Regions from separate parts of the Micromonospora echinaurantiaca genome, predicted to be linked through region 2. Evidence: predicted binding sites of a transcription regulator. Region 2 holds the regulator's gene; the other holds the start of a gene.
What was found. The regulator HrcA, encoded in region 2, represses chaperone genes, less so after heat shock. The targets are predictions, from matches to a motif close to GGTTNGCACNCTCNNNNNGAGNGTGCNAACC.

Region 1: a site for HrcA is predicted at 6,457-6,487, ahead of groL (chaperonin GroEL). Genes of this name have one in related genera too.

What each region holds. Positions count from the first base shown of each region.
Region 1 covers NZ_LT607750.1:5,823,552-5,838,268, forward strand. The annotation lists gene GA0070609_RS26285 (glycerol-3-phosphate dehydrogenase/oxidase) at 1-705, opposite strand, end outside; gene GA0070609_RS26290 (S8 family serine peptidase) at 785-3,247, shown strand; gene GA0070609_RS26295 (GNAT family N-acetyltransferase) at 3,322-4,245, shown strand; gene GA0070609_RS26300 (hypothetical protein) at 4,334-4,579, shown strand; gene groL (chaperonin GroEL) at 4,638-6,260, opposite strand; gene GA0070609_RS26310 (hypothetical protein) at 6,535-7,440, opposite strand; gene GA0070609_RS26315 (cold-shock protein) at 7,940-8,143, opposite strand; gene GA0070609_RS26320 (GNAT family N-acetyltransferase) at 8,363-8,893, shown strand; gene paaN (phenylacetic acid degradation protein PaaN) at 9,132-10,805, opposite strand; gene GA0070609_RS26330 (GNAT family N-acetyltransferase) at 10,858-11,877, opposite strand; gene thrC (threonine synthase) at 12,366-13,652, opposite strand; SAM riboswitch class I at 13,664-13,799, opposite strand; gene GA0070609_RS26340 (DMT family transporter) at 13,875-14,717, opposite strand, start outside.
Region 2 covers NZ_LT607750.1:690,391-705,107, forward strand. The annotation lists gene lepA (translation elongation factor 4) at 1-9, shown strand, start outside; gene GA0070609_RS03210 (GlsB/YeaQ/YmgE family stress response membrane protein) at 488-775, shown strand; gene GA0070609_RS03215 (GlsB/YeaQ/YmgE family stress response membrane protein) at 1,239-1,523, shown strand; gene GA0070609_RS03220 (sugar ABC transporter substrate-binding protein) at 1,741-3,030, shown strand; gene GA0070609_RS03225 (carbohydrate ABC transporter permease) at 3,027-4,013, shown strand; gene GA0070609_RS03230 (carbohydrate ABC transporter permease) at 4,037-4,867, shown strand; gene GA0070609_RS03235 (MOSC domain-containing protein) at 4,896-5,543, shown strand; gene GA0070609_RS03240 (phytanoyl-CoA dioxygenase family protein) at 5,628-6,533, opposite strand; gene GA0070609_RS03245 (hypothetical protein) at 6,752-7,615, opposite strand; gene GA0070609_RS03250 (enoyl-CoA hydratase family protein) at 7,781-8,587, opposite strand; gene hemW (radical SAM family heme chaperone HemW) at 8,606-9,829, shown strand; gene GA0070609_RS34770 (DUF4870 domain-containing protein) at 9,872-10,531, opposite strand; gene hrcA (heat-inducible transcriptional repressor HrcA) at 10,748-11,770, shown strand; gene dnaJ (molecular chaperone DnaJ) at 11,844-12,986, shown strand; gene GA0070609_RS03275 (16S rRNA (uracil(1498)-N(3))-methyltransferase) at 13,148-13,882, shown strand; gene GA0070609_RS03280 (SDR family NAD(P)-dependent oxidoreductase) at 13,982-14,717, opposite strand, start outside.

The DNA of each region.
Region 1 (14,717 bases), 2.1 Mb from region 2:
GGCGGGCGCCTCCAGGTCGCGCACCCGGACCCCGGTCACCTCGCGGGCCTGCCGGATCAACCCGACCGCCCGGGCGCTGCTCACCACGGTCGCGCCCAGGCTGGCCGCGGTGCGGGCCAGGGTGACCACCAGCCGGGCGTCGTCGACCTGGCCGTCGTAGTAGCGGATCGCGCCGGCCAGCCCCTCGGCCTTCAGGCTGGGGAAGACCCGCCGCGCGCCCTCGCGGGTCAGGTGCCGGTGCAGCGGCATGCCCCGGCCGCCGCCGAAGACGCCCGCGAAGGCGTCGTAGGTGGCCACCCCGGCGCCGTAGTAGGAGCGGCGGAAGAGCCGACCCGGCACGTCGCGTACGCCCCGACCGGCGGGCAGCGGGACGAGGAACGGCACCGGCCGGACCAGGTGCGGCGCCAGCCGGGTGGCGAGCAGGCCGCGCTCGGTGAGCGCCTCGTGAACCAGGTGGAACTCCAACTGCTCCAGGTAACGCAGCCCGCCGTGGATCAGCTTGCTGGAGCGGCTGGAGGTGCCGGCGGCGTGGTCGCGCGCCTCCACCAGGGCCACCTTCAGCCCGCGCGAGGCGGCGTCCAGGGCGGCGCCGGCGCCGGTCACGCCACCGCCGATGACCAGCACGTCGAACCGCTCGGCCCGGAGCCGGCGCAGGTCGTCGGCGCGGCGCTCCGGGGAGAGCTGACCGGCGACTGATCGGGACACGTTCGGGTCGCGCACCCGTCCACCGTAACCGTCGCGGGCACTCCGGCGGCAGGCGGCGCTCGGGCCGTACTGTCTGGGGATGCAGGTCGGTCCCCCGTCACCCACCGGTCCGTACGTGCCGCAGCCCCCGCCCGGCCCGGCCCGGCCCAGCCCGTGGGCGGTGGTGGCGGCCGCGCTGGCCGGCGGCTGGATCGTCGGGTGCACCGTGCTCACCCAGGCCGGTGGATGGCTGACCGACCAGGTGCTGCTGGCCAGCGGGCTGGACCGGCTGCCATGGCTCTGGCCGGCGCTCGGCCTGCCGGCCGTCCTGCTGGCCGGCATGCCCGCGCTGCTGCTGGCGCTGCTGCCCCGCTCGGCGGCGGTCCGGGCCACCGGCCGCGCCTGGCTGGCCGGGGTGCTGGTGCTCGCCACGCTCGGGCTGCTCCGCGCCATCCCGCCGGTGCACCACGAGGCGTACCTCGCGGCACTGGCCGGCACCGCCGCGCTGGCCGCCACCGTCCTGGCCCGGCTGGCCCGCCGTCGCGCGGTAGGCGCCCCGCCCCCGGCGGGTCAACCGGCGGGGGCCGCCGGGGGCCGCCGGCCGGGCGGTCTCACCCTGCTCGGCGTGGCCGCCGGGCTGGTGCTGCTGCTGCCCTGGGTCTGGTTGGGCGCGCTCGGCGGGCCGCTGGAGACCGGGCTCGCCGCGCTGGCGGCGGCCGCCCTCGGCGCGCTGGCCGGGGCGCTGCTGGACGCCGGCTTCTGGGCCCCGTTCGCGGTCGGCGAGCCGCCCCGGCCGGCCCGGCTGGTGCTGGTCGGCGGGCTGGTCGCCGGGGTGGCACTGCTGCTGCTGGCCGCCGGGATCGGCCAGTCCGGGGCACAGCTGCCGCTACTGCTGACCCTGCCGCCGGCCGGCTTCGCGCTGGCCGCTCTCCAGGCGGCGGCCCGCCGCCCCGGCGCCGGCCGGGCCGCCGACCGTGCCCCGGCCGGCTGGCTGGTGGGGCTCGCCGTGCTCGGCCCGCTGGCCTTCACCGACCCGGAAGAGATCAGCCTGGTCCTCACCAACACCCGCGACGTGCCGTTCTGGGTGGCGGCCGCCGCCGGCGCGGGGTTCGCCGTCGCGGCGCTGCTGGCCGTCGCGTACGGGGTGCTGCTGGCCCGGCCGCGCGGCCGCACGCCGAGCCGGCGGGTGGCCGCGGTGACCGCCGCGACCCTGCTGGTGGCGACCGGGGTGATCGCGGCCGGCCCCGGCCAGCCCGGCCTGCACGGCGAGCGGCTGCTGGTGGTGCTGCGCGAGCAGGCCGACCTGACCGGGCTGCCGGCCGGCGCGCCGGGGCGGGCCGGCCGGGACGCCCGCGCGGCCGAGGTCTACCGCCGACTGGTGGCCACCGCCGACCGCAGCCAGGCCGGGCTGCGCCGCGACCTGCGCCGGCTCCGGCTGCCGTACACCCCGTACTACCTCGTCAACGCGGTGGAGGTGGCCGGCGGCCCGGGGATGCGCGCCTGGCTCGCCGGCCGGCCGGAGGTGGACCGGGTGCTGGTCAGCCAGCGGCTGCGGCCACTGCCGGCGCCCGCCGGGGTCAGCCGGGGCACCGCCCCCGCCCCGACCGGTCCGGAGTGGAACATCCGGCTGATCGGCGCGGACCGGGTCTGGTCGCAGCTCGGCGTGGACGGCTCCGGCGTCGTGGTGGGAAGTTCCGACTCCGGGGTGGACGGCGGGCACCCGGCACTCGCCGGCGGCTTCCGGGGCGGCGACGACTCCTGGTACGACCCGTGGAACGGCACCCGCGCGCCGGCCGACCGGGGCGGGCACGGCACCCACACGGTGGGCAGCGCCGTGGGTCGGGGCGGCCTCGGGGTGGCCCCCGGCGCGCAGTGGGTGGGCTGCGTCAACCTGGACCGCAACCTCGGCAACCCGGCATACTACCTGGACTGCCTCCAGTTCATGCTGGCGCCCTTCCCGCCCGGCGGGGACCCGTTCACCGACGGCCGGCCGTCCCGGGCGCCGGACATCCTCACCAACTCGTGGGGCTGCCCGTCGATCGAGGGCTGCGACCCCCGGGTGCTCCGCCCGGCCACCGCCGCGCTGGACGCCGCCGGCATCCTGGTGGTGGCCGCCGCCGGCAACACCGGGCCGTACTGCGGGTCGATCGACGACCCGCCCGCGCCGTACCCGGACGTGCTGACCGTGGGGGCGGTGGACCGGCAGCGCCGGGTCACCAGCTTCTCCTCGCGCGGGCCGGCGCCGGGTGGCGCGGCCAAACCGGACCTGGTGGCGCCGGGCGCCGAGGTGGTCTCCGCGATGCCCGGCGGCGGGTACGCCCGGCTCGACGGCACCTCGATGGCCACCCCGCAGGTGGCCGGCGTGGTGGCGTTGATGTGGTCGGCGAACCCGGCGCTGGTCGGCGACCTGGCCCGGACCCGGCAGCTGCTGCGGGAGACGGCCACTCCGGCGATCGCCAGCTACCGCTCCCGCGACCCGGCCGACGCCTGCGGGGGCGACCGGAACATCACCGGCGCCGGTCTGGTCGACGCGTACGCCGCCGTCCGGGCCGCCCGCTCCTGACCGGCCAGGGAGCCCCGGTGGTCGCTGCGCGGCCCTTGCGCACCCCGGTACCCGGTGATCTAGGGTCGGCCACCATGGACGCGGAGATCGTCGAGCTGAGCGCCGACCGGGCGCCGGCCGTGGTGCAGCTGTGCCGGCGGGCACTGGACCTGCCGGAGGACGCGGCCGAGGCCGCCGAGATCGTGGCCACCCTGTGGACCCGGGCTGGCGCGGACCGGCCGGTGGTCGCGCTGGGCGCGTACCGGGACGGAGACCTGGTCGGGGCGCTGATCTGCTCGGTCGCCACCGACCCCCGGCTCGGGCACGTGGACCTGGTGGCGGTCGACCCGGGCGTGCGGCGCCGGGGTGTCGGGCGGGCGCTGCTCGGGCACGCCGAGCGGCGGCTCGCCGGGCTGGGCGTGGCCGAGGTGCTGCTGGCCGGGAACCCGCCCCACTACGCCTGGCCCGGCGTCGACGTGCGGTACACCCCGGCGGTCTGCGCCGCGCTGGCGCTCGGCTACCGGCAGGACCGGACGGCCTGGAACATGACCGCCGACCTGTCGTACGAGGGATCGCCGGCGCTGCGGTCCACCGAGGACGCCGAGCGGCGGCTGGCCGGGCAGGGCATCACCGTCCGCCGGGCCGAGCCCGCCGACCTGCCGGCGCTGACCGCGTTCGCCCGGTCCACCTTCGGCGGCTCCTGGGATGCCGAGCTGCTCGGCTCGGTCGGCCGGGACGGGGCGGGCTGCCACCTGGCGGAGCGGGACGGCGAGGTGCTCGGCTTCGCCGCGTACGGGTCGAGCCGGCCGAGCTGGTTCGGGCCGATGGGCACCGCCCCGGCGGCCGAGGGCTCCGGCATCGGCGGGGTGCTGCTGCGCCGCTGCCTGCGCGACCAGCACACGGCCGGGCTGGCCGCGGCGCAGATCGGCTGGGTCGGGCCGGTGCGGTTCTACTCGGGCAGCGCGGGTGCCCGGATCGAGCGGGTCTTCTTCCTGTACCGCAGGACGCTCGACAGGTGACAGGGGCGAACAGGACATAGATCCCGATAACGCCGTTCAGCCACCGCGCCGACCGCCGCCTCCTACGGTTTCGGTAGAGGAGGCAGCCATGACCACGGACGACGAACATACCGACGACGTCCAGCCCGTCACCTGGACCCCGGTCGGCGAACTCCCCGGGCAACTGCCGTTCGACCGGCTCGACTACGGCGACGCCGAACAACTGGCGGAGATGGCCGGCGCCGAGGAGGCCGAGGCCGAGGAGCCGCTGGAGATGGTCGACGCGCCGATCCAGCTCCGGCCGCCGTACGACCGGGCACAGAAGCGGCGTAACCAGCGCCCGCTGCCCACCTGACGACGAAAACGGGGCGGACCGCGTCAGCGGCCCGCCCCGTTTCCGGTCGGAACTGGACTCAGAAGTCCATGTCCCCGCCACCCGGGCCAGCCGGGGCGGCCGGGGTCTTCTCCGGCTTGTCCGCCACGACGGCCTCGGTGGTGAGGAACAGCGCCGCGATCGACGACGCGTTCTGCAGCGCCGAGCGGGTCACCTTGGCCGGGTCGATGATGCCCGCGGCCAGCAGGTCGACGTACTCGCCGTTGGCGGCGTTGAGGCCGTGGCCCGCCTCCAGGTTGCGGACGTGCTCGACGACCACGCCGCCCTCGAGGCCGGCGTTGACGGCGATCTGCCGCAGCGGGGCGTCCAGCGCGATCTTGACGATCTGCGCGCCGGTCGCCTCGTCGCCGGTCAGGTCCAGCTTGTCGAAGGCGGTCTTGCCGGCCTGCACCAGCGCGACGCCACCACCCGGGACGATGCCCTCCTCGACGGCGGCCTTCGCGTTGCGGACGGCGTCCTCGATGCGGTGCTTGCGCTCCTTCAGCTCGACCTCGGTGGCCGCGCCGACCTTGATCACCGCAACACCGCCGGCCAGCTTGGCCAGGCGCTCCTGCAGCTTCTCCCGGTCGTAGTCGGAGTCGCTCTTGTCGATCTCGGCCCGGATCTGGTTCACCCGGCCCTGGATCTGCTCGGCGTCACCGGCGCCGTCGACGATGGTGGTCTCGTCCTTGGTCACCACGACCTTGCGGGCGCGGCCCAGCATGTCGAGGCCGACGGCGTCGAGCTTGAGGCCGACCTCCTCGCTGATGACCTGGCCACCGGTGAGGATGGCGATGTCGGTGAGCATGGCCTTGCGGCGGTCACCGAAGCCCGGCGCCTTGACGGCGACCGACTTGAAGGTGCCGCGGACCTTGTTGACCACCAGGGTGGCCAGGGCCTCGCCCTCCAGGTCCTCGGCGATGATCAGCAGCGGCTTGCCGCCCTGCATGACCTTCTCGAGGATCGGGAGCAGGTCCTTCACCGACGAGATCTTGCTGTTGACGATCAGGATGTACGGGTCGTCGAAGACGGCCTCCATACGCTCCGGGTCGGTCATGAAGTACGCGGAGATGTAGCCCTTGTCGAAGCGCATACCCTCGGTGAGCTCCAGCTCCAGGCCGAAGGTGTTGCTCTCCTCGACGGTGATGACGCCTTCCTTGCCGACCTTGTCCATCGCCTCGGCGATGATCTCGCCGACACTGGTGTCACCAGCCGAGATGGAGGCGGTGGAAGCAATCTGCTCCTTGGTCTCCACGTCCTTGGCGAGCTTGAGCAGCTCCTCCGAGACGCTGGCCACGGCGGCCTCGATGCCCCGCTTCAGGGCCATCGGGTTGGCGCCGGCGGCCACGTTGCGCAGGCCCTCACGAACCAGGGCCTGGGCCAGGACGGTCGCCGTCGTCGTGCCGTCACCGGCCACGTCGTCGGTCTTCTTGGCGACCTCCTTGACCAGCTCGGCGCCGATCTTCTCGTACGGGTCCTCGAGCTCGATCTCCTTGGCGATGCTCACACCATCGTTGGTGATGGTGGGGGCACCCCACTTCTTCTCGAGCACGACGTTGCGGCCCTTGGGGCCGAGCGTCACCTTCACGGCGTCGGCGAGCTGGTTCATGCCCCGCTCGAGGCCGCGGCGCGCCTCTTCGTCGAACGCGATCATCTTGGCCATACGGCGTTGTCCTCCTGGACACTCACGGGCCACCCGAGTGTGTGTCCCGGATGGGCCGCCTGGTGTACGCACCTTGGGACGTCGCCACCGGATGACGGCGACGCCTCCTCGGCCGGGCCGGATAGCCCGCGACGACCGGCCACGCGCCTCGCCCGCGGTTGTCCCGCTGGCGTGGCCGCGGCCCCACCGCCCCGACCATTGGCACTCACAGGTTGCGAGTGCCAATGACTTGTTTAGCACTCTCCCTGGGCGAGTGCAAGCACGACCGCCCCGGTCAGCCGAGTTCGCCGGCCAGCCGGGCCGCGTTCACCGGGCCCTCGTGGGCCCGCTGCTCGGCGTAGGTGACCACCAGGCCGACGAGCTGCACGACGTGCGCCGGCAGGGCCAGCACCGCGGCCGCCAGGATGACCATGGTCACGCCGACCGCCGAGCCCGCGGAGTCGAACGGGGTGGTGCCGAACGGCACCGTCCCGGCCGCCTCGACCACGCCGGCCACCATCGACCCGACGATCACCGCGGCGACCACCATCGCCACCCGGCCGAGCAGCAGGCCCAGCCGGTCGTGGAACATCCGCCAGGCCCGGCCGATCGGTGCCTGGCGCTCGAAGAGCCAGACCGGGCCGGCCATGCTCAGCGCGAACGCGAAGTAGATGCCGGGAATCACGCAGAGGCAGACACCGAGCGCCACGATCAGGCCGGTCAGCAGGGTCCAGCCCCAGAGCCCGAACGCCCGGCGCAGGCCGTACCGCAGCGCCGCGCCCAGCCCGACCGGCTCGCCGGCCGCCTGCCGGGCGACCACCCAGCTGCCGGCGGCCCAGCCCACGCTCTGCACCAGGCCGAAGAGCAGGCTGCCGCCGATCAGCACGCCGAGCAGGGTGGCCAGGTCGGTCAGGAAGGTGTCCGGCAGCGCGTTCGGGTCCTGGCTGGCCGTGGCGTCCCACTCGGCCGACGGATCGACCAGCAGGCTGATCACCGACAGCGCCGCCGCCGGCAGCACCTGGGTGAGCAGCAGGATCGGCAGCAGCAGCCGCCAGCCCCGGCGTACCGCGCCGACGCACCGGTCGAACCAGCCGGACACCCCCGCCCCGGGCGGGGTGACCAGTTGGTCGGTCGGGTCGAAGCCGTAGCCGGGTGGATACCAGCCCGGCTGGCCGAGCGCCGGCTGCGGATACCAGGGCACGCCATACCCGCCGGGCGGAAACCCGCCGGTGGGCGGCGTCGGCCAGCCCGGCCCGCCGGCGGCCGGCGGCCAGCCCCGCGGACCGTACGGGGTGACGCCACCCGGCCACGCCTGCGGCGCGGCGGGATCCCACGCCTGGGGTTGCTGCGCTCCGGGTGGTTGCGGCGCGGCCGGGTCCCACGGTTGGGCCGGCTGGGCGGCCGGGCCGATCGCTCCGGGCGGTTGCGACGCCGTGGGGTCCCCCGGCTGGTCGGCCGGAGGCAGCGGGGCGGTCGGGCCCCCGGACTGACCGGCACCGGACGGCTCCGCCGGCTGGTTGGCGCCCGGAGCAGGGTCGCCCGCTCCGGAGACTCCCGGGGTAGGGGACGACGCGTCCGGGGGCGGCTGGTCGGACATGAACCCTCCTCAGCGACAGCTGGAACGGCTCACGATCTTTCCTGGTGCGGTGGTCGCACCGCAGCCCCGCCGACCCGGCGCGTCGGAAAGTGGGGGCGCCGGATCAGGCGATGACGCGCACCCGCTCGGCCTGCGGCCCCTTCTGGCCCTGGGCGATCTCGAACTCGACCCGCTGGCCGTCGTCCAGCGCCTTGTAGCCGTCCATCTCGATCGCGGAGAAGTGGACGAAGACGTCCTGCCCGCCGTCGACGGCGATGAAGCCGTAGCCCTTTTCGGCGTTGAACCACTTCACGGTGCCCTGTGCCACGGTGCACTTCCTCACTCTGCGCGGCGTACCACAACCCGGAGGCCGGCACGCCGGCATCCCGGGGCCACCGTTCGGCGATCGGCGACGACCGCTGAAAGGGTGACCGAAATCGCACGCTACACGAGGCGTGACCACGGTGCACGACCACAAATCGGGCGTATTCCGTTTGATCGCCGGCTCGTCGGGATCGTCGTACGTCGTTGTGGTAGGCATGCGGGCATGACCAGCGATCCGGGCGGGCCGGGCCGCCGGGTGGCGGAGGTCCGGCGGGTCCGGCCGCGGGACGCCGCCCGGATGCGGGCGCTGCGCCTGGAGATGCTCGCCGACGCGCCGCTGGCGTTCCTGGAGACCCTGGCCGACGCGGCGGCCCGGCCGCACGCCGAATTCGCCGCACGGGTCGCGTACACCTCGACCGGCACCGACACCGCGCAGTTCGTGGCCGACCCCGGTGGCCGGTTCGTCGGGCACGCCGGGGGCACGACGATCCCGGCCGAGCCCGGCCTCACCGTGATCTACGCGGTCTACGTGACCCCGACCTGGCGCGGCAGTGGACTGCTCGCCGAACTGGTCGAGGCGGTGGCGCAGTGGTCAAGGGCGTGCGGCCGGCCCGAGCTGATGCTGGAGGTGGTGGTCGGCAACGACCGCGCCTACCGGGCCTACCAGCGGCTGGGCTTCGTCGACACCGGCGTCCGGGTGCCCCACCCCACCATCCCCGCCCTGACCGAACTCCAAATGCGCCGCCCCGCCTAACCCCGCTGACGGTAGACCCAACCCAAGGCAGCACCCCGAAAGATCAACACCCCCAGGGCGCAGGGTCCCGACGCAGGCCGACCCGGAAGGGTTTCCGGGGCAGTCCGCCCCGCGTCGGGATCAAGCCTGACCGCCCAGAGCGGGGCGGGCTGCCCCGGAAACCCCCAACCGCAACCCACGTGGCTGCCCCGGAAACCCCAACCGCAACCCAGGTGGCTGCCCCGGAAACCCCTCAACCTCAGGAATGCCGACGAGACTGCACGATCCGGAACCGGTTAGCCACGTAAGCCCCGTCCGTCAGCGCCGCGTTCGCCGCCGGGTTGGCGCCGCTGCCGTGGAAGTCGGAGAAGGCCGCCGACTGGTTCACGAACACCCCGCCGGTCAGGTTGCAGGACAGGTGCACCCCGACCTCGATGGCCGCCGCCTCGGCGGCGTCCAGCACCGCCTCGTCGGTGGAGTAGACGCCGGCGGTGAGCGCGCCCTTCTCGCCGACGGTCTTCCGCATGATCTCCAGGCTGTGCGCTGTCGAGTCGGTGGGGATGACGAACGAGATCGGCCCGAACCACTCCCGGCCGTAGGTCGCGGTGTCGTCCGCGCCGACCTTGACCACCGTCGGGGTGCGGACCACCGCGCCGGGGAAGGCCGGGTGCTCGACGGTACGCGACTCCAGCACCGGCTCACCGACCTTGGTCACCTCGTCCAGCCGTTCCAGCACGCCGTCGTTGACGACCGCCCCGGTCAGCTCCACCCCGCGGGCCGGGTCGGCGGTGAGCTTGCCGACCGCGGCGGCGATCCCGCCGGCCACCTCGTCGAAGCTCTTGTGCCCCTGGTCGGTCTCGATGCCGCCGGCGGGGATCAGGATGTTCTGCGAGGTGGTGCACATCTGGCCGCTGTAGAGGGTCAGCGTGAAGCCGAGGTTGCGGCACATCCCGGCGAAGTCGTCGGTGGAGTCGATGACCACCGTGTTCAGGCCGGCCTTCTCGGTGTAGACAGCGGCCTGCCGGGCGTTGGCCTCCAGCCAGTCGCCGTACTCGGTGGAGCCGGTGAAGTCGACGATCTTCACGGCCGGGTGCAGGGCCAGTGTCGAGGCGAGCTTCTCGCCCGGGGCCTCGGCGGCCAGCAGCACCAGGTTGGGGTCGAAGCCGGCCTCGGCGAGCACCTCGCGGGCGTACCTGATGGTGATCGCGAGCGGCAGGACGGCGCGGGGGTGCGGCTTGACGATCACCGGGTTGCCGGTGACCAGGGAGGCGAACAGCCCCGGGTAGGAGTTCCAGGTCGGGAAGGTGTTGCAGCCGATGACCAGGCTCACTCCGCGGGGCACCACGTGGAAGGTCTTGGTCATCCGCAGCGGGTCGCCCTTGCCGGCCGCCTTCTCCCAGCCGGCCGTCCCCGGGTGCCGGGTCATCTCCGCGTACGCGTAGGCGAGCGCCTCCAGCGCCCGGTCCAGGGCGTGCGCGCCGCCGGCCTGGAAGGCCATCACGAACGCCTGCCCGCTGGTGAACTGCACAGCGTTGGCCAGCTCGAAGATGTGCTTGTGCAGCCGGTCGAGGATCTCCAGGCAGACGCCCACCCGGGCCCGCGGGCCGGCGTCGCGCCACGCGGGCAGCGCGGCGGTCGCGGCGGCGACCAGCTCGTCGGCGCCCGCGTGCGGGTAGCGGACGTCCAGCGGCACGCCGAACGGGCTGGTCTCGGTGGCGACCCGGTCGCCGGTGCCCGGCTGGTCGAGGGGGAAGTCGCCGCCCAGGTACGCCTCGAAGGCGGCCTTGCCGTCGGCGGCGGCGGTCTCGCCGTACACCCGGGGGCTGGGGGACTCGGGGTAGGCGGACCAGTACCCGCGCTCCGTGATCGCGGTCAGCGCCCGGTCGAGGGTGTCGGCGTGCCTGTCGTACAGGGGGTGCGGGGTCTCCGTCATGCCCGCCATCATGCAACAGGTGACACCAAAATCAGTAGGCCCGTGTCACAACTCAGATCGTCAGCTGCCAGTCGGTCCAGCCGTCGACCGGGCGGAAGCCGAGCTGCTCGTTGATCCGCACCATGTGCGCGTTCTCGGCCGCGTTGAAGGTGTCGATCACGCGTACCGCCGGCTCGTGGGCCAGCAGGTGGCGCAGATTCTCGATCTTGGTGAGCAGGCCGAGCCGGTGACCGCGGTGCTCCGGGTCGACGATGGTGATCTGCTGGAACGCGTGCCAGTCGGCGGACGCGCCGACGTCGAGCAGCGTCCAGGCGACCAGCCGTCCGGACTCCTCGTGGCGTACCGCGGTGTGGTAGCGCCGCCGGCCGCGGGCGTCCAGCGCCCGTTCGGTGCCCCGGACCCGTTCGGCGTCCACCCGCTCCGCCTCCCAGTGCAGGTCGCCGGTGGGTGAGTCGGTCATCAGCCGGCCGTCCAGATAGGCGATGTCGGCGAGGTGCTCCTCCGGCGTCCCGCCGCGCCACTGGACCGTCCGGTAGCCCGTGGCGCCGCCCCGGGCCTCGGCGAGCAGCGCGTCCAGCCCCGCCTGGTCCAGCCGGGTGACGTCGAGCCGGCGCCGGACCTCGAGGAGCGCCGGGTGCGCGCCCAGCGCGGCGGCGAACGCCGCACCGGCCGCCGGGCGGGACGGGCCGCCGGGCAGCGCGGAGACCGCCATCCCGACCACCCGCTTGCGGCCCCGCCCGCGCAGCAGCCGTACGCCGTGCTCGTGCAACGCCCGGCCGACGCCACGCCGCCGATGGGCCGGGTGCACGATCAGGTCGGCGGTGGCGTTGTCGGTGTTGTCCAGTTCAGGCAGGTCGAGGGCGAGATAGCCGGCCGGTTCGCCGTCCAGCCGGGCCAGCGCCCAGAGCGCGGCGGTGCCCGGCATCGGGTGCCGGACGGCGGCCTCGAACCGGCGCCGGCAGAACGGCGGGAAGTCGGGCAGGTCGGCGTCGTTGGCCGCGGCGCCGACCCGGTAGGCCGCGTCGATCGCGGCCTGGTCGGTGGCCTCGATCGGCGCGATCGTGATGCTCATGCAGCGAGGGTGCGCCCCGGAACGACGATCGGGCCAGCGAATTTCGCCGGCCCGATCGGAGGTTGGTCGGGAGGGACGCTCGCACAACGCCGCCGGCGTTGGGTCGTAAGGACTCGCAAGTCTTTCGGCGATACGCCCTCCCGCACGGAGCATCTTGCGCCGTCCGGTTCCTACCGTCAAGTCCTCGACGGCGGGTTTTCCGCACCCAGAGCGAAAAGCCCGTTACCCGGCGGATCGGCCGCATCCCCCGTCCGGGTGATCCGGGACCTCCGGCGAGCGGTCGGGAGCCCGCTCGGTTGGTTCACGCCGTGTCCCGGAAATCGCGGTATCCGACCGGGCCGGACCACCGCGACTTCCGGGACATCGTGTCGATCTTGCTGCCCGCCCCGCCGCCGGTCGAGGCGGGAGAGTCAGTTGAGCAGGCTCGCGTCACCGGACGGCGCGGGACAGCCCGTGATCTTGCTGTCAGCCCCGCCGCGCCGGGCGAGTCAGCCGAGCAGGCCGGCGTCGCGGGCGGCGCGCAGCGACGGCTTGATCCGGTGGGTCGGGCCGACCTGGCCGGCCACCGCGTCGAGGGTCTTGAGCCCCTCGCCGGTGTTGAACACCACGGTCTCCGCGGCCGGGTCGAGCCGGCCCGACTCGACCAGCTTGCGCAGCACCGCCACCGTCACTCCGCCGGCGGTCTCGGCGAACACCCCGGTGGTCCGGGCGAGCAGCCGGATGCCGGCGCGAATCTCGTCGTCGTCGACGTACTCCATCCAGCCGCCGGTACGCCGCACCGCCTCCAGCGCGTAGAGGCCGGCGGCCGGGTCACCGATGTTCAGCGACTTGGCGATGCCGGTCGGCTTGACCGGAGTGATGGTGTCGGTGCCGGCGTGCAGCGCGGTGGCGATCGGGTTGCAGCCGGCCGACTGGGCGCCGAACACCTTCCAGCCGCCGGCCGGGGCCTCGACCAGGCCGATCTCGACCAGTTCGGCGAACGCCTTGTCGATCTTGGTGAGCAGCTCGCCGCTGGCCATCGGGATCACCACCTGGGCGGGGATCCGCCAGCCGAGCTGCTCGGCCACCTCGTAGCCGAGCGTCTTGGAACCCTCGGCGTAGTAGGGGCGCACGTTCACGTTGACGAACGCGGTGTCCTCGAACTCGTCGGTCTCCACCAGCTCCCCGCAGAGCCGGTTCACGTCGTCGTACGAGCCGTCGATGGCGACCAGGTCGCCACCGTAGACGGCGGTGGTGACCACCTTGCCCTGCTCCAGGTCGCTGGGAATGAAGACCACCGACGGCGCGCCGACCCGGGCCGCGTGCGCGGCGACCGAGTTGGCCAGGTTGCCGGTCGAGGCGCAGGCGAACCGGCTGAACCCGAGCGCCCGGGCGGCGGTCAGCGCCACCGACACCACCCGGTCCTTGAACGAGTGGGTCGGGTTGGCGCTGTCGTCCTTGACCCACAGCGGCGCGGTGATGCCCAGCTCGGCGGCGAGGTGCGGGGCGGCGACCAGCGGGGTGAGCCCCGGGTCGAGGGTCACCCGGGTCGCCGGGTCCTGGCCGGCGGGCAGCAGGGCCGCGTACCGCCAGAGGTTGGCCGGGCCGGCCTCGATCTGCTCGCGGGTGACCTTGGCCAGCTCGGCGGTGTCGTAGTCGACCTCCAGCGGGCCGAAGCAGTCGTAACAGGCGTGCTGGGCGGCGAGCGGGTAGCGGGCCGAGCAGGCGCGGCAGACCAGGGCGCGGGCCGGGCTGGCGGAGGTGTCGATGCCGGAGGCGGCGAGCGTCGACGTCATGTCGAGGAGTCCTCTCATCTTTCCCCGCATCGCACTCTGCGGCGGGGACGGAATTGGCACCTGCCCCGCCGGTCGCTCAGCGGTGAGCGCGCGGGGTGGTTGCCGGGGCGTCGTCGGGCCGTATCCCTCAGCCCCTCTGGATGAGGTATGCAGTTGTGCCGCCGAGTCTATGCACTCTCCCCCGCGTACCTCTGCCGGGTTCCCACGGTGTGAGCGGGCCCGCTACCGGCCGACCACGGCGACCGGGTCGACCACCGCCACCGGGTCGGCGACGGCCACCGCCTCGGCGTGGCTGGTCCGGCGAGGCCGGGTGGCGCGGCGCGGACGGGTGACCAGGTTGGCGGCGACCAGGGCGGCGATGGTGAGCGCCACGCCGACCAGTTCCACCGCGCCGGGCTGGTAGCCGCGGGCGATCTGCACCGCGAACGTGGTCACCGGCACCAGGTTCATGAACAGCGCCGCGTTGGCCGCGCCGAGCCGCTGCACGCCGGTGTTCCAGGCCAGCACCGCGACCACCGCGGCCACGATGACGGCGTACGCCAGCTGCGGGGCGACCGCGACGAGGTCGGCGGCGGCCGGCGCGTGCTGCCAGCCGACCAGGTCGGCCAGCACGCTCGCGGCCAGCATGGCGAGGGTGCCGGCGAGCGAGGTGAGCGTGGTGTAGCGCAGCGGCGACCAGTCGCCGAACCGGCTCCCGCCGTGCGTGTAGACCGCCCAGCCGAGCACCGCTCCGGTCGTCAACAGCGCGCCCACGCCGAACTCGCCCAGACCGTCCAGCCGGCCGCGGGTGAGCACCAGACCGATGCCGACCAGCGCCACCAGGGAGAGCGCGAAGAGCGCCGGGCGCGGGCGTACGCCGTCGCGCGCCCAGCGGACCAGCTGGGTGACCAGCGGGATGGTGGCGGCAAAGAGCGCGATCTGCTGCGGGGCGGCCTGCCCGAGCGCCAGGTTGATCAGCAGGTTGAAGCCGGCGAACCCGAGGACGCCGAGCGCCACGAGCTCGGTGGCTCGGCCGGCGGGCCGCAGTGCGCCGCCGCCCTCCCGGAACAGCAGCAGGGCGACCAG
Region 2 (14,717 bases):
AAGAAGTGAGGCCGCCGCCGGTCCGACCGGCGGCAGACGTACGACGGCCGGCGCCCCGGTCGGGCCCGGACCCCCACGGTCCGGCGCCATCCGGGGCGCCGGCCGTCGTCGTGCCCGTCGTCCCCGGGACGTCGGCGTCCGGCACGGCGGTGGCCCTCCGGTACGGCCGGCGTCGAGGTGCCGGCGACGGGGCGGCGACGGGGGTGTCCGGGCGGCGCCGCGGGTGGCCGGTGGGGGCAGTTACCGGGCCGGCGGTGACCGGTGAAGGAATTTTCCGGTGCCCGGCATCGGCCGGCGTCATCGCCCGGAGGCCCGTGGTGACCTGCGCAAACCCCGCCCGGAGTGGAATCGGGACGCGCCCGCGCATCGACCGCGGACGAGGTCGGCGATGGCCGGACCGGTTTGGCGATTCGGCTGGTCGGGAACTTAGCGGTCACGACAGGAAGCACACACCGTGTGACAGACATTCTGCTGAAGGAGGGCGACCGTGGAGCTCACCGTTTGGGGCATCATCACCGCGCTCGTTGTCGGTCTCATCGTCGGCGCTCTGGGCCGCCTGGCCGTGCCGGGCCGCCAGAACATGCCGATGTGGCTGCACATGCTGATCGGCGTGGGCGCCGCGCTGCTCGGCACGGTGCTCGCCCGGGCCATGGGCATCGCCACCGAGACCGCCGGCATCGACTGGGGCGAGCTGCTCGTCCAGGTCGTACTGGCCGCCATCGCCGTGGCCCTGGTGGCCGGGGTGGGCCGGCGCCGCAGCGTCACCCACCGGTAAACCCCGCACAGCCTGAACGCGACGGGCGCCCGACCACCACGGTCGGGCGCCCGTCCGCGTCCCGCATGGGTGACGAGGCGGGCATGCTCGCCACCAGGTCGTGATACCGGAGAGTCATCATGATGACTCTCCGGTATCACGCTACGGAGCAAGGCTGCCGCCCGCCGGGACACGCCCACCTGACGTGGCAGCCGATTCCTGACCCGGTGGCACGACGTGACCCCACCAGCAGCGCGGCCACGGGCCTGGCGGGGACCGACGTCGAGCGCGGACAACCAGCCGGTGCGTTGGCGCCGTCGGCCGCCACCGGTTCGCGCCACCGGTTCGGGGGTACGTCCCGTTCTGGTGCTGCTCGCGGCGCACTGCCCCCGAAAGTCGGTTTGGGTTTCCGAGGCATCGGGCAATCAGGGGGCGCACACGAACACCACCCATCGTCAAAGACATTCATTGAAGGAGGGCGACCGTGGAGCTGACCGTCTGGGGCATCATCACTGCGCTCATCGTTGGTCTGATCGTCGGCGCTCTGGGCCGGCTGGTCGTGCCGGGCCGGCAGAACATGCCGATCTGGCTGCACATGCTGATCGGCGTCGGCGCCGCACTGCTCGGTACGGTGATCGCCCGCGCCTCGGGCTTCGCCGACACCGCCGGGATCGACTGGCGTGAGCTGCTGCTGCAGGTCCTGCTGGCCGCGGTCGCCGTGGCCCTGGTGGCCGGGGCGGGCCGTCGCCGGGGTGTCACCCACCGGTAAATCCGCACAGCCTGAACACCACGGGCGCCCGACCGGCAGGTCGGGCGCCCGTTCGTCTGCGTACGACCTGATTCGCCCCGTTGCCCGGCTGTCCCTCGGGGCGGGGCTGCGATACGGTCGCCTCGCTTCCGCCGGAGCGCCCACTGTCGTAAAGGAATTTTTCCTACTAAGGTGCGGCGGAGAAGGTTAATGCCAGACGGCGCGAGGGAGATATGGCGTGAACAGGTGGAAGCGGCTGGCTCCGGTCACCGCCGTCGTGGCCTCGGCCGCGATGGTGCTGGCCGGCTGCGGCGGCTCAGACGACGACGCAGCGGCCGACAACAGCAAGCTGACGGTCTGGATGATGGGCGAGGGCAGCGAGGCGCAGACCAAGTTCCTCGACGGCGTCGAGACCGAGTTCCGGCAGAAGCACCCGGACACCGACGTGGTGGTCCAGTACATCCCCTGGCTGGAAGCGCCGAAGAAGTTCCAGGCGGCGCTCGCCGGCGGTGAGGGCCCGGACGTCACCGAGCTGGGCAACACCGAGACCCAGGGCTGGGCCGCGCAGGAGGCGCTGGCCGACCTGACGGGCAAGTTCGGCGGCTGGGCCGAGGGCAAGGACATCCTCCCCGACCTGGTGCAGAACGCGCAGCTCGACGGCAAGCAGTACGGCGTGCCGTGGTACGCGGGCGTGCGCGGCATCTACTACCGCACCGACTGGTTCGCCGAGGCCGGCGTGCAGGTGCCGAAGACCTGGGACGACCTGGTCGCCGCGGCCAAGGCCGTGCAGGCGAAGAAGCCGGGCACCTACGGCATCGCCCTGCCCGGCAACTCCGAGCTGCCGTTCTACTCGTTCCTGTGGGGCGCCGGCGCGGAGATCGCCACCAAGCAGGGTGACTCCTGGAAGTCCGGCTACAACACGCCGGAGGCGCAGAAGGCCGTCAAGTTCTGGACCGACCTGGTGACCGTGCACAAGGTCGCCCCGCCGGCCGCCGCCGGCTGGAACGAGATCGACGCGCGGACCCAGTTCGCCACCGGCAAGGCGGCCATGGCGTTCGGCGGCAGCTGGCAGCAGGGCGCCATCAAGAAGGACAACCCGGAGATCGAGAAGGTCTGGGGCACGTTCCCGATTCCCGGCCCCGACGGCCAGCCCGCGCCCGCCTTCGCCGGCGGCTCGGACATCGCCGTCTGGCAGGACAGCGAGCGGCAGGACCTGGCCTGGGACTACCTGACCGTGCTGCTGAGCAAGAAGAACGACGCGGCGTTCGCCGAGAGCCTGGGCTTCTTCCCGGTCTACAAGGACCTGGTCGGTGGGGACAAGTACGCCAGCGACAAGATCATGGCGCCGTTCGCCACCGCCATGCAGAACACCAAGCTCACGCCGCTCACCCCGAAGTGGGTGGAGGTCAGCCGGACCAAGACGGTGACCCAGGCGATGAACAGCTCGGTCATCAAGGGTCAGAAGACGGTCGAGAAGGCCACCGCCGACGCGGCCGCGGAGATGGAAAGCATCCTCAACGCCAAGTGACCACGCTGACCGAGGTTCCGGAGACGTCCGCCGCGCGGGAGACCCCCGCGCGGCGGCGTCGCCGGCTGGACCGCCTCCCGTACCTGCTGCTCCTGCCCTGCCTGGTGATCATCGCCGTGCTGCTGCTCTGGCCGCTCGGCCAGGTCATCGCGATGTCCTTCTTCCGGCTGAACAACGTCCGCCAGCTGCGCGGCGACCGGGAGTGGCCGTGGGTGGGCTTCGAGAACTACGCCGAGATCCTCGGCGACCCGTTCTTCCTCACCGTGCTGCGCAACACTGTGCTCTTCGCGGTGGCCAACGTGGTGCTGACGATGATCCTCGGCACCCTGGTCGGGCTGCTGCTCAACCGGCTGGGCCGGAAGATGGCCGCGTTCGTGGCCAGCTGCGTGATGCTGGCCTGGGCCACCCCGGCGCTGACCGGCACCATCGTCTGGAAGTGGATCTTCGACGACACCAGCGGCCTGGTCACCTGGCTCTTCAACGCCCTGCCCGACGGGCTCTCGATGAGCCTGTTCGGCCGCAGCGACTGGACCGGCTACGGCTGGTTCAACTCGCCCCTGCTGTTCTTCTCGATCCTGACCCTGGTGGTGGTCTGGCACTCGTTCCCGTTCATCGCGGTGAGCGTGCTGGCCGGGCTGAAGAGCGTACCGAGTGAGCTGCACGAGGCGGCCCGGGTGGACGGGGCCGGCCCGTGGAAGGTGTTCTGGCGGATCACCTTCCCGCTGCTGCGGCCGGTCTTCGGGATCCTGATCGTGCTCTCCACCATCTGGGACTTCAAGGTCTTCACCCAGCAGTTCGTGCTCGCCGGCGGCACCCAGGACCGGCCGACGTTCATGCTCGCCATCTACTCGTACGCCGAGGCGTTCTCGCCGCCGCCGAAGTACGGCCTGGGCGCGGCGATCGCGGTGATCCTCACCCTGATCCTGCTCGTGGTGACCGGCTTCTACGTCCGCATGGTGCTCAAGCAGGAGGAGGACGCGTGACGCGACGCGCGGGCAGCGTAGGCGTGAAGCGGATCGCCCTCAACGGCGCGGGTCTGCTGGTGGCGCTCTTCGCGGCCTTCCCGGTCTACTGGATGATCGCCACCTCGCTGAAGCCGAGTTCGGAGATCTTCGCCAGCACGCCCCGGCCGGTGCCGAGCGAGCCGACCCTGGCGCACTACCGGGAGATCCTCACCGGCAACCTGATCCCCGGGGTGACCTTCGCCGACTTCTTCCTCAACAGCGCGCTGGTCGCGGTCTCCACCGTGCTGCTCAGCGGCCTGGTCGCGCTGCTCGCCGCGACCGCGGTGGCCCGGTTCCGGTTCAAGCTGCGGACCAGCTTCCTGATCATGCTGCTGGTGGTGCAGATGATCCCGCTGGAGGCGCTGGTCATCCCGCTGTTCCTGATGATCCAGCGGCTCGGGCTCTACAACACCCTGCCCAGCCTGATCCTCACCTACCTCGGCTTCTCGCTGCCGTTCGCGGTCTGGATGCTGCGCGGGTTCGTCGCCGCGGTGCCCAAGGAACTGGAGGAGGCGGCCGCGATCGACGGGGCCAGCCGGGCCCAGATCTTCCGCCGGATCCTCTTCCCGCTGGTGGCGCCCGGCCTGGTGGCGACCAGCATCTTCTCCTTCATCACCGCCTGGAACGAGCTGATCTTCGCGTTGACCTTCATCAACGACCAGGACCGCTACACCCTGCCGGTGGCGATGACCTTCTTCTTCGGCCGCGACGACACCGCCTGGGGGCCGGTGATGGCCGCCTCCACGCTGTTCACCCTGCCCGTGATCATCTTCTTCCTGCTGGTGCAGCGCCGGATGGTCTCCGGCCTGGTCGCCGGCGCCGTGAAGGGCTGAGCGGCGGGGCCTGACTAGGCTGATCACCATGACGGGCAGGCTGGCGGCGGTGAACCTCGGGATCGTCACCGAGGCGGAGTGGGCGGGCGATCCGAGCGGCCGCAGCGGCATCGACAAGCGGCCGGTGGACGGCCCGGTGCTGATCCGTACCGAGGGCGTGGCCGGCGACTTCATCGGCGAGCGGGCCCACCACGGCGGGCCGGACCAGGCCGTCTACGCCTACGCCGAGGAGGACGCCGCCTGGTGGGCCGCCGAACTGGGCCGGGCGATCCGCCCGGGCGGCTTCGGCGAGAACCTGACCACCGCCGCGGTCGACGTGACCGGGGCGGTGATCGGCGAGCAGTGGGCGATCGGGTCGGTGCTGCTCCAGGTGACCAAGCCGCGCACCCCGTGCACCACCTTCGCCGGCTTCTGGGGCGTACCCGATCTGATCAAGCGGTTCACCGTACGCGCGCTGCCCGGGGCGTACCTGCGGGTGCTGCGGGAGGGCGAGGTCGGCGCGGGCGACCCGGTCGAGGTGATTGAGCGTCCGGCGCACGGGGTGACCATCGGCGAGGTGTTCCGGGCGCTCAACCTGGAGCCGGAGCTGCTGCCCCGACTGCTGGACGCCCCGGATTTGCCCGAGCCGATCCGGGAGAAGGCCCGCCGCCGGCTGGCCGGCCGCGCGCCCCGCTGACCGGCCTTACGTCGGTGTGAAGGAAGTCCGGAAGAGCGGAACGGGCCCCGTCCCGCGAGGGGAGGGGGCCCGTCCGGCGTCGGGTCAGCGCAGCCAGGGGATGCTGCGGTCGAGCAGACCGCGCTCCTTGAGCTCCTTGCGCAGCGGGATCTCGTCGTCGATGTAGCCGTCCCAGTTGATGCCCCAGTAGTTCGCGGTGTGCGTGCCCTCACCGCAGAGCTGGCGCTGCACCGGGGTGCGGTTGGCCCACCACTCGCCGTCCTTGTCGATGTGCAGCTCGTCCAGCGGGCGGATCCACCGGTAGGTGTAGCCGACGAAGAGCATCTTGCGGGTGATGGTCGACAGGTTGGTCGACCGGGAGTGCCACTGGCGGCGGTCGAAGATGAACGCGTCACCCGGGTTGGCGGTGATCTCCACCGTGCCCTCCGGGTCCGGGTTGTGCACAGTGGTGTCCGCCGGGCGGGGCAGCGAGTTCCACAGGTGGCTGCCCGGGATGACCTTGGTGGCGCCGCGCCCGGTCTCCGACAGGTCGGAGAGCACGTAGGCGACCTTCAGCGAGAACATCGGCCGGGGGAGGTTCGGGTCCATCGTCTCCGGGTCGGAGTTCTGCCGGTACCCGTCCTGGTGCCAGCCCCAGTACGGCTTCTCCGGCTCCAGCGCCGGCGGGGTCACGTCCAGGTGGTTGTGGTGGCTGTAGATGTTCCACCCGGCCAGCCCCCACATGTACGGGAAGGCGATCGGGTGGGTGAGCAGGTCGCCGAAGAGCTCGTCCCGGTTCAGGAAGCCCAGCAGGTGCAGGGTGCCGTCCTTGGTGGTGTTGCCCTTGGCCTTCTCCTCGGCGTAGACGCGGTCGACCGCCGCCTCCAGCGCCGCCCGGTGGTCCTCCGTCAGGACGTTCCGCAGCAGCATGAAGCCCTGCTCGTGGAACTCCTTACGGTCAGTGTCGCTGATCGGCTCGTAACCGGTCCGGTCGCCGTAGTCGAACGCCACGTCGTACCCCTCCCCATGAGGCGAAACCATTGCTGGCACAGGCCGCCGATCGTAACGCGCTGCAAGGGCGGGCGGGAATGCCCGACCCGCCGCCGAGGCGGCGGTCGGACCATGGGCAGTGGTACGAATGCGGTGGGTATACCTCGAACGGCCACGTCGGGGCTATCGCCGGGAATGCCGGTTTGTGCGGTGACTGCGGGTAAGGAGATCGGGGTCCGTCACCCCTCGGCGAAGACCTCCGCCACCACCCGGGACTCCTCCGGGGAGCCGTCGGTCACCCGGTTCCAGGTGCCGCCCCGGGCGGTCCACTCCAGGTCGCCGAAGCGCACCCGCTTCAATCCGTGGTCGCTGGCGTGGGAGACCAGCCAGTGCGCGTACCGCCAGCCGCCGCGCTGGTCCGCGGCGGGCACGCTGAGGCCGGTCAGGTCGGTAGCGGCGACCGACGCGGCCAGGCCCCAGTCGAGGGCCAGCCCGCGGGTCAACGCTGCCGTCGCGGCGGTGCCGCGCAGCACCGGATCCCGGCCCACCGTGCAGGCGACCGCGCCGGTGGCGTGCCCGAGCAGCGCCCGGGTGAGCACCTGGGACTCGTCCGCCCACTTCTGGTACGCCTCCGGGAAGGCCGACCGCTGCACCTTCTGCGCCGCGTCGGTGACCCGCATCCGCTCCCAACCGCGCACCTTCTTCAGAGCCGCGTAGAACCGGTTCGCCGCGTACCGAGGATCGCGGATCTGCGCGGGAGTGCCCCAGCCCTGGCTCGGCCGCTGCTGGAACAGCCCGATCGAGTCGCGGTCGCCGCCGTCGAGGTTGCGCAGGCCGGACTCCTGGTACGCGGTGGCCAGCGCCACCACCACCGCCCGCTCCGGCATCTTCCGCTGGATCCCGATCGCCGCGATCGTCGCCGCGTTGGCCATCTGGTCGCCGTCCAGCGCCACCTCGCCGTCGGCCTGCACCTTGCAGGTGCGGCTGGCCAGCGGCAGCCGCAGCCCCTCGCCGAACTGGCGGACGACGTACAGGACCCCGATCACGGCGACGAGCACGAGGACGACTCCACCCGCCACGACTGCCCGAGTTCGCACCCACACCCCCTGTTCGACAGCCCGACAAGCGTACGTCCCCGGACGGCCCGTCCGGGTCGTCCGACCGGATCGGGCCCGGCCCCGGGGTTGCGTGCCCCGGCCGATGAGTGACCGGAAGGTTCCCGTTCCGGCAGGTTCCTCACCTGGACATCCGGCCCGCCCCGGGAGGCGTCATCCGGAAACCTCCGCCGCCTCGTCCAGCTCGGCCACCCAGCGCGGCGGACGCTTCTCCCGGAACGCCAGGACGCCCTCCCGACCGTCGTCGGAGAGGAAGAACCCGGTGGAGAGCTCGGCCAGGTCGGCGATCTCGGCGCGCAGGTCGGTGGCGGGCGGCCGGCCTAGCAGCCGCTTCGCCCCGGCGAGCGCGGCCGGCGCGCCACGGACCAGCGAGTCGCAGTACCGGGCGACCGCCGCGTCCAGCCCGTCGGCCGGCACCGCGGCGGTGACCAGGCCGATCTCGGCGGCCCGGCGGCCGTCGAAGGTGTCCCCGGTCAGGTACAGCTCCGCCGCCGCCCGCGGGTGCAGCCGGGGCAGCACGGTCGCCGAGATCACCGCGGGGATCACCCCGATCCGCACCTCGGTGAAGGCGAAGGTGGCCTCCTCGGCGCAGACGGCCAGGTCGGCCGCAGCGATCAGGCCGAGGCCGCCCGCCCGGGCCGGCCCGGCGACCCGGGCCAGCACCGGCTTCGGGCACTCCCAGACGGCGGCCAGCACGTCGCCGAGCATGCCCGCCGGCACCGTTCCGCTGGCGTACGCGGCGGCGGTCTCCTTCAGGTCGGCGCCGGAGCAGAAGACCGGGCCGGTGTGGTCGAGCACGATCACCCGGACCGTGTCGTCGGCGACCGCGGCGGCCAGGCCGGCGAGCAGCTCGGTCATCAGCGGGGTGGAGAGCGCGTTGCGGTTGTGCGGGCTGTCCAGGGTGAGGGTGGTCACCCCACGGGTCGTGGCGACCCGCACCAGCGCGTCGGGAGAGGTCATGCGGGCACACTAGTGGCCATGCCCGGCGTCCTTCCAGAAGGCGAACCCGTCCCGGTCGACGGTTCGCTGCCCGCCACCGCCACCCGCGCGGTCGGCGCGCGTGGCTTCGGCGTGTACGTGCACGTGCCGTTCTGCGCCAGCCGCTGCGGCTACTGCGACTTCAACACGTACACGGCGGCGGAGCTGGGCGGCGGGGCGAGCCGGGAGAGCTACGCCGACACCGTGCTGGCCGAGCTGGCGCTCGCCGCCCGGGTGCTCGGCGACGCCCCGCCGCCGCGGGTGGACACCGTCTTCGTCGGCGGCGGCACCCCGACCCTGCTTCCCGCCGACGACCTGGCCCGGATCCTGGACGGCATCGACCGCACCTGGGGGCTGGCCGCCGACGCCGAGGTGACCACCGAGGCCAACCCCGAGTCGGTCACCCCGGAGTCGCTCAAGACGCTGCGCGCGGCCGGCTACACCCGGATCTCGTTGGGCATGCAGTCCGCGTCGCCGGGCGTGCTGGCGATCCTGGACCGGACGCACAGCGCCGGCCGGGCCACCGCCGCCGCGGCCGAGGCGCGCGACGCCGGGTTCGACCACGTCAACCTGGACCTCATCTACGGCACGCCGGGGGAGAGCGCGGAGGACTTTGCCGCCTCGCTGGCGCAGGTGGTGGCGGCCGGGGTCGACCACGTCAGCGCGTACGCCCTGATCGTGGAGGACGGCACCCGGCTGGCCGCCCGGATGCGCCGAGGCGAGCTGCCGTACCCCAGCGACGACGTCGCAGCGGACCGCTACCTGGCTGCGGAGGCCGCGCTCTCCGCCGCCGGCTTCGCCTGGTACGAGGTCTCCAACTGGGCCCGCACGCCGGCCGGCCGGTGCCGGCACAACCTGCTCTACTGGACCGGCGCGGACTGGTGGGGCCTCGGCCCGGGGGCGCACAGCCACGTCGGCGGGGTGCGCTGGTGGAACGTCAAGCACCCCACGGCGTACGCCCAGCGGCTCGCCGCCGGGCGGTCGCCCGGCCTGGCCCGGGAGGTGCTCACCCCCGACGAGGCGCACACCGAGGACGTCATGCTCCGGCTGCGGCTCGCCGACGGGCTGCCGCTGGCCAGCCTGGACGCGGCCGGCCGGGCCGGCGCCGAGCGGGCGCTGGCCGACGGGCTGCTCGCCGCGCCCGAGTACGCGGCCGGCCGGGCCGTGCTCACCCTGCGCGGGCGGCTGCTCGCCGACGCCGTGGTGCGCGACCTGCTGCCCTGACCGGGGCTGCCCGGAGCCGGCCGGGGGAGCGGCCGGCCCGGGTCACCTGGTGAAGCTGTAGGTCATCGGGTAGCGGTAGAGCACGCCCTCGTTGGCCTTGAACCCGCCGATGATCCCGAAGATCAGCGGCACCAGCCAGACGAGCATCGGGACGAAGAACAGGATCCCGCAGGTGACCAGCGTGACCACCCAGCTCAGCACGCTGACGATCGTCCAGGTGAGCTGGAAGTTCAGGGCCGCGACGGCGTGCGCCCGGACGGTCGGCGACTGCTGCCCGCGCACCATCATCGCGATGAGCGGCGCCAGCCAGCCGAGCAGGCCACCGCCAATGATCACGCCCGCCGCGCCGCCGAAGTGGGCGATCAGGGCCCAGGTCTTGTCCTCGTTGTTGGCGTAGCCGGCGGGTGGGCCGTAGCCGCCACCGGCCGGGTAGCCGGGCCCCGGGGGGTAGCCACCGGGCGGCGGGTAGCCACCGGACGGGGGAGCGCCGGCTGGCGGAGGGTAGCCACCCGACGGCGGTTGGTCACCGGTGGGCGGCGGATAGCCACCGGGCGGGGGATAGCCGCCCGGGGCCGACGCCCCGGACAGTGGTGCGGTGGGTTCGTCACCGGCCGGCGGGCCGGGAACGGCCGACGGAGCGGTCGGGTCCGGCGGCGGTGCGCCGGGGCCGTCGGCTCCCGGGGGGCGAGGCGGTTCAGTCATGCACGTCACGGTAGGGGCAGCCGGCAAGGACGCACCAGAGCGACATCGACCGGCTTGTCCGGATGATCGGCCGGCGCGGGCGCACCGGTGGTCCGTCTTGATCATCGCGTCGGCGGGCCCGCCGACGTAGACTGGCACTCGCTACAGTCGAGTGCCAGGACGCGCCGCGCGGCCGGCAGTGCGCCGCCGGCCGACGTTGCGACAGGAGGTGGGGAGATGGGTCTCGACGACCGCAAGCTCGCGGTGCTGCGCGCGATCGTCGAGGACTACGTCGCCACGCAGGAGCCGGTCGGCAGCAAGGCGCTGGTCGAGCGGCACCAGCTCGGGGTCTCCCCGGCCACGGTGCGCAACGACATGGCCGTGCTGGAGGAGGAGGGCTACATCCGGCAGCCGCACACCAGTGCCGGCCGGGTGCCTACCGACCGCGGCTACCGGCTCTTCGTGGACCGGCTGTCCCGGGTCAAGCCGCTCAGCCCGGCCGAGCGCCGGGCGATCGAGCGGTTCCTGGTCGGCGCGGTCGACCTCGACGACGTGGTGCACCGCACGGTGCGGCTGCTGGCGCAGCTGACCCGGCAGGTCGCCGTCGTGCAGTACCCGAGCCTGGCCCGCTCCTCGGTGCGCCACCTGGAGCTGGTGCCGATCTCCACCACCCGGCTGATGCTCGTGATGATCGCCGACACCGGCCGGGTCGAGCAGCGGCTGGTCGAGATGCCCGGCCCGATTCCGGCCGACGACGTCCTCGACCTGCGCCGGCTGGTCAACGAGAAGCTGGTCGGCACCCGGCTGTCGGAGACCCCGCCGCTGGTGCAGGCGCTGGTCGACGAGGCCACGCCCGACCTGCGGCCGGCGATGGCCACCCTCTCCACCGTGCTGCTGGAGACGCTGGTCGAGCGGCACGAGGAGCGGATCGCGCTGGCCGGCACGGCCAACCTGACCCGCGGCGGACTGCTCGACTTCCAGGGCTCGCTGCGGCCCATCCTCGAGGCGCTCGAGGAGGAGGTCGTGCTGCTCAAGCTGATCGGCGAGGTCGAGCCGAGCACGCTGCGGGTCCGGATCGGCGACGAGAACGAGATCGACAACCTGCGCGCCGCCTCGGTGGTCAGCACCGGCTACGGCCCCGGTTCGACCATCGTCGGTGGTCTCGGCGTGCTGGGGCCGACCCGGATGGACTACCCCGGCACCATCGCCACGGTGAGGGCCGTGGCACGCTACGTGGGCGACCTGCTGGCCCAGAACTGACCAGGCAGTACCGACGGCCGGTTCCGGCCGGCGACCGGCGCAACGCGAGACGAACATGAGGACACGGAACGCAGTGGCCAGGGACTACTACGGCATTCTCGGCGTGAGCCGGGACGCCTCCGACGACGAGATCAAGCGCGCCTACCGCAAGCTGGCGCGGCAGTACCACCCGGATGTCAATCCGGATCCGGAGGCCCAGGAGAAGTTCAAGGACATCAACGCCGCGTACGAGGTCCTCTCGGACGACCGGAAACGGCAGATCGTCGACCTGGGCGGCGACCCGCTCGCCCCGGGTGGCGGGGGCGCGGGCGGCCCCGGGGGGCCCGGCGGCGCCGGCCCGTTCGTCGGCTTTCAGGACATCATGGACGCCTTCTTCGGCGGCGCGGGTGGCTCCCGCGGGCCGCGGCCGCGTACCCGGCCGGGCGCGGACGCGATCCTGCGGCTGGAGCTGGACCTGCACGAGACGGCGTTCGGCGTGGAGGCCCCGATCACCGTCGACACCGCCGTGCTCTGCACCACCTGCTCCGGCGCCGGCACGGCCGCCGGCACCCACCTGGCCACCTGCGAGGCGTGCGGCGGCCGGGGCGAGGTGCAGTCGGTGCAGCGCACCTTCCTCGGCCAGGTGGTCTCGGCCCGCCCGTGCACGGTCTGCCAGGGCTACGGCACCACCATCCCGCACCCCTGCCCGACCTGCGCCGGTGACGGCCGGGTCCGCACCCGGCGGTCGCTGACCGTGAAGATCCCGGCCGGCGTCGAGGACGGCATGCGGATCCGGCTGGCCCAGCAGGGCGAGGTCGGCCCCGGCGGCGGCACCGCCGGCGACCTCTACGTGGAGATCCACGAGCGGCCGCACGACGTCTACTCCCGCAAGGGCGACGACCTGCACTGCCGGGTCACCGTGCCGATGACCGCCGCCGCGCTCGGCACCCGGCTGACCATCAAGACGCTGGACAGCGAGGAGACCGTCGACGTCAAGCCGGGCACCCAGCCGGGCAGCACGCTGCGGCTGCGCGCCCGGGGCGTGCCGCACCTGCGCGGTACCGGCCGCGGCGACCTCTACGTCCACCTCGACGTGCGCACCCCCACCAAGCTCGACGCCGAGCAGGAGCGGATGCTGCGCGAGTTCGCCAAGACCCGGGGCGAGGAGGTCGCCGAGCTGACCAAGCAGGGCGGCTTCTTCTCCCGGATGCGCGACGCCTTCAACGGCCACGCCTGATCCGCCCGGCACGCCGCGCCGCGCCCCGGGCTCGGCGCGGCCGCGGCCGCGCCCCGGGTAGGGGCGGCCGCGGCCGTCAGCGGGCGGCGGGCGCGGCGCGGGTGACCGGCCGTCGCCCGCCTCACCGCCCCGGCCATCGGCGCGGCCGATAGCCTGAGCCGGTGTCCGCGCCGCTGTTCCTGGTCGAATCGTTGCCGACCGCCGACTCGCTGACCCTCGACGGCCCGGAGGGCCACCACGCCGCCACGGTGCAGCGCCTGCGGGTCGGCGAGGAACTGCTGCTCGCCGACGGGCACGGTGGCACGGCCACCGCCGTGGTCACCGCCGTCGGCCGGGGCAGCCTGGAACTGGACATCCGCTCCCGGGGGTACGTCGACGCGTCCGTGCCGCGGCTGGTGGTGGTGCAGGGCATCGCCAAGGGCGACCGGGGCGAGCTGGCCGTGCAGGCGATGACCGAGGTCGGGGTGGACGAGATCGTGCCGTGGGCGGCGGCCCGCTCGGTCACCCAGTGGCGCGGCGACCGGGGCGTACGGGCCCGGGAGAAGTGGGCGGCGACCGCCCGGGAGGCCGCCAAGCAGGCCCGCCGCGCCTGGCTGCCGGTGGTCGCCGGGGCACCGGACGAGTCCACCGGCACGGTGGCCCGCCGGATCGCCGGCGCGGCCGCCGCGTTCGTGCTGCACGAGGAGGCCGCCGACCGGCTGACCACCGCCGAGCTGCCCGATGCCGGCGAGATCGTGCTGGTGGTCGGCCCGGAGGGCGGCATCGCCCCGGCCGAGCTGGACGCGTTCACCGCGGCCGGCGCCCGCCCGGTGCGCCTCGGCTCCGCCGTGCTGCGCACCTCGACGGCGGGAGTGGCCGCGCTCGCCGTGCTGTCGGCCCGCCTGCACCGCTGGTAGCCGTTCCGCCCGCAGCACCCCCGACCGCACCGAGCAGTTGATCAGCCCTGGGCAGCGGCCATGGCGGCGTCCCGGAGCCGCGCGGCGGGTCGGGCCCGGTCAGCTGCGCAGGTAGGAGGCGCCGTTGAGGTCGACGATGGTGCCGGAGGCCCACTCGGCCTCGGGGGAGGCGAGCCAGTGCACAGCGGCGGCGATCTCCTCCGGGCGGGCGACCCGGTCGAACGGGCTCTGCGCCCGGACCGCCGCGCCGCGCTCGGCCTTCAGGTGCTCGTTGGTCATGTCGGTAGCCACGAAACCGGGCGCGACCGTGGCCACCGCGATCCCGTACGGGGCCAGCGCCACCGCGAGCGACTGGCCCATCGCGTTCAACCCCGCCTTGCTCGCCCCGTACGCCGGGTTGCCCGGCTCGCCGCGGAAGGCGCCGCGCGAGGAGACGTTGACGATCCGCCCGCCGCGCCCGCGCATGTGCTGGGCGGCGCACCAGGTGGCGTTGGCCGCGCCGAACAGGTTGGTGTCCAGGACCTCGCGCCAGCGCTGCCGCCACTGCTCGTAGCTGCTCTCGAAGACCGGGTGCGGCGGGTCGGCGGGCCCGAACACGCCCGCGTTGTTCACCAGCACGTCCAGCCCGCCGAGCCGTTCGGCGGCCTGGTCCACCATCGCCCGGACCGCGTCCGGGTCGGCGAGGTCGGCGCGGACCACGACGTGCCCGTCGCCGGGCAGTTGCGCGCGCAACTCCTCGGCCAGCTCCGCCGACTCCCGATGGTGGATCGCCACCCGGTCGCCGCCGGCCGCGAAGGCCCTGACCACCGCCCGCCCGATGCCGCGCGAGCCCCCC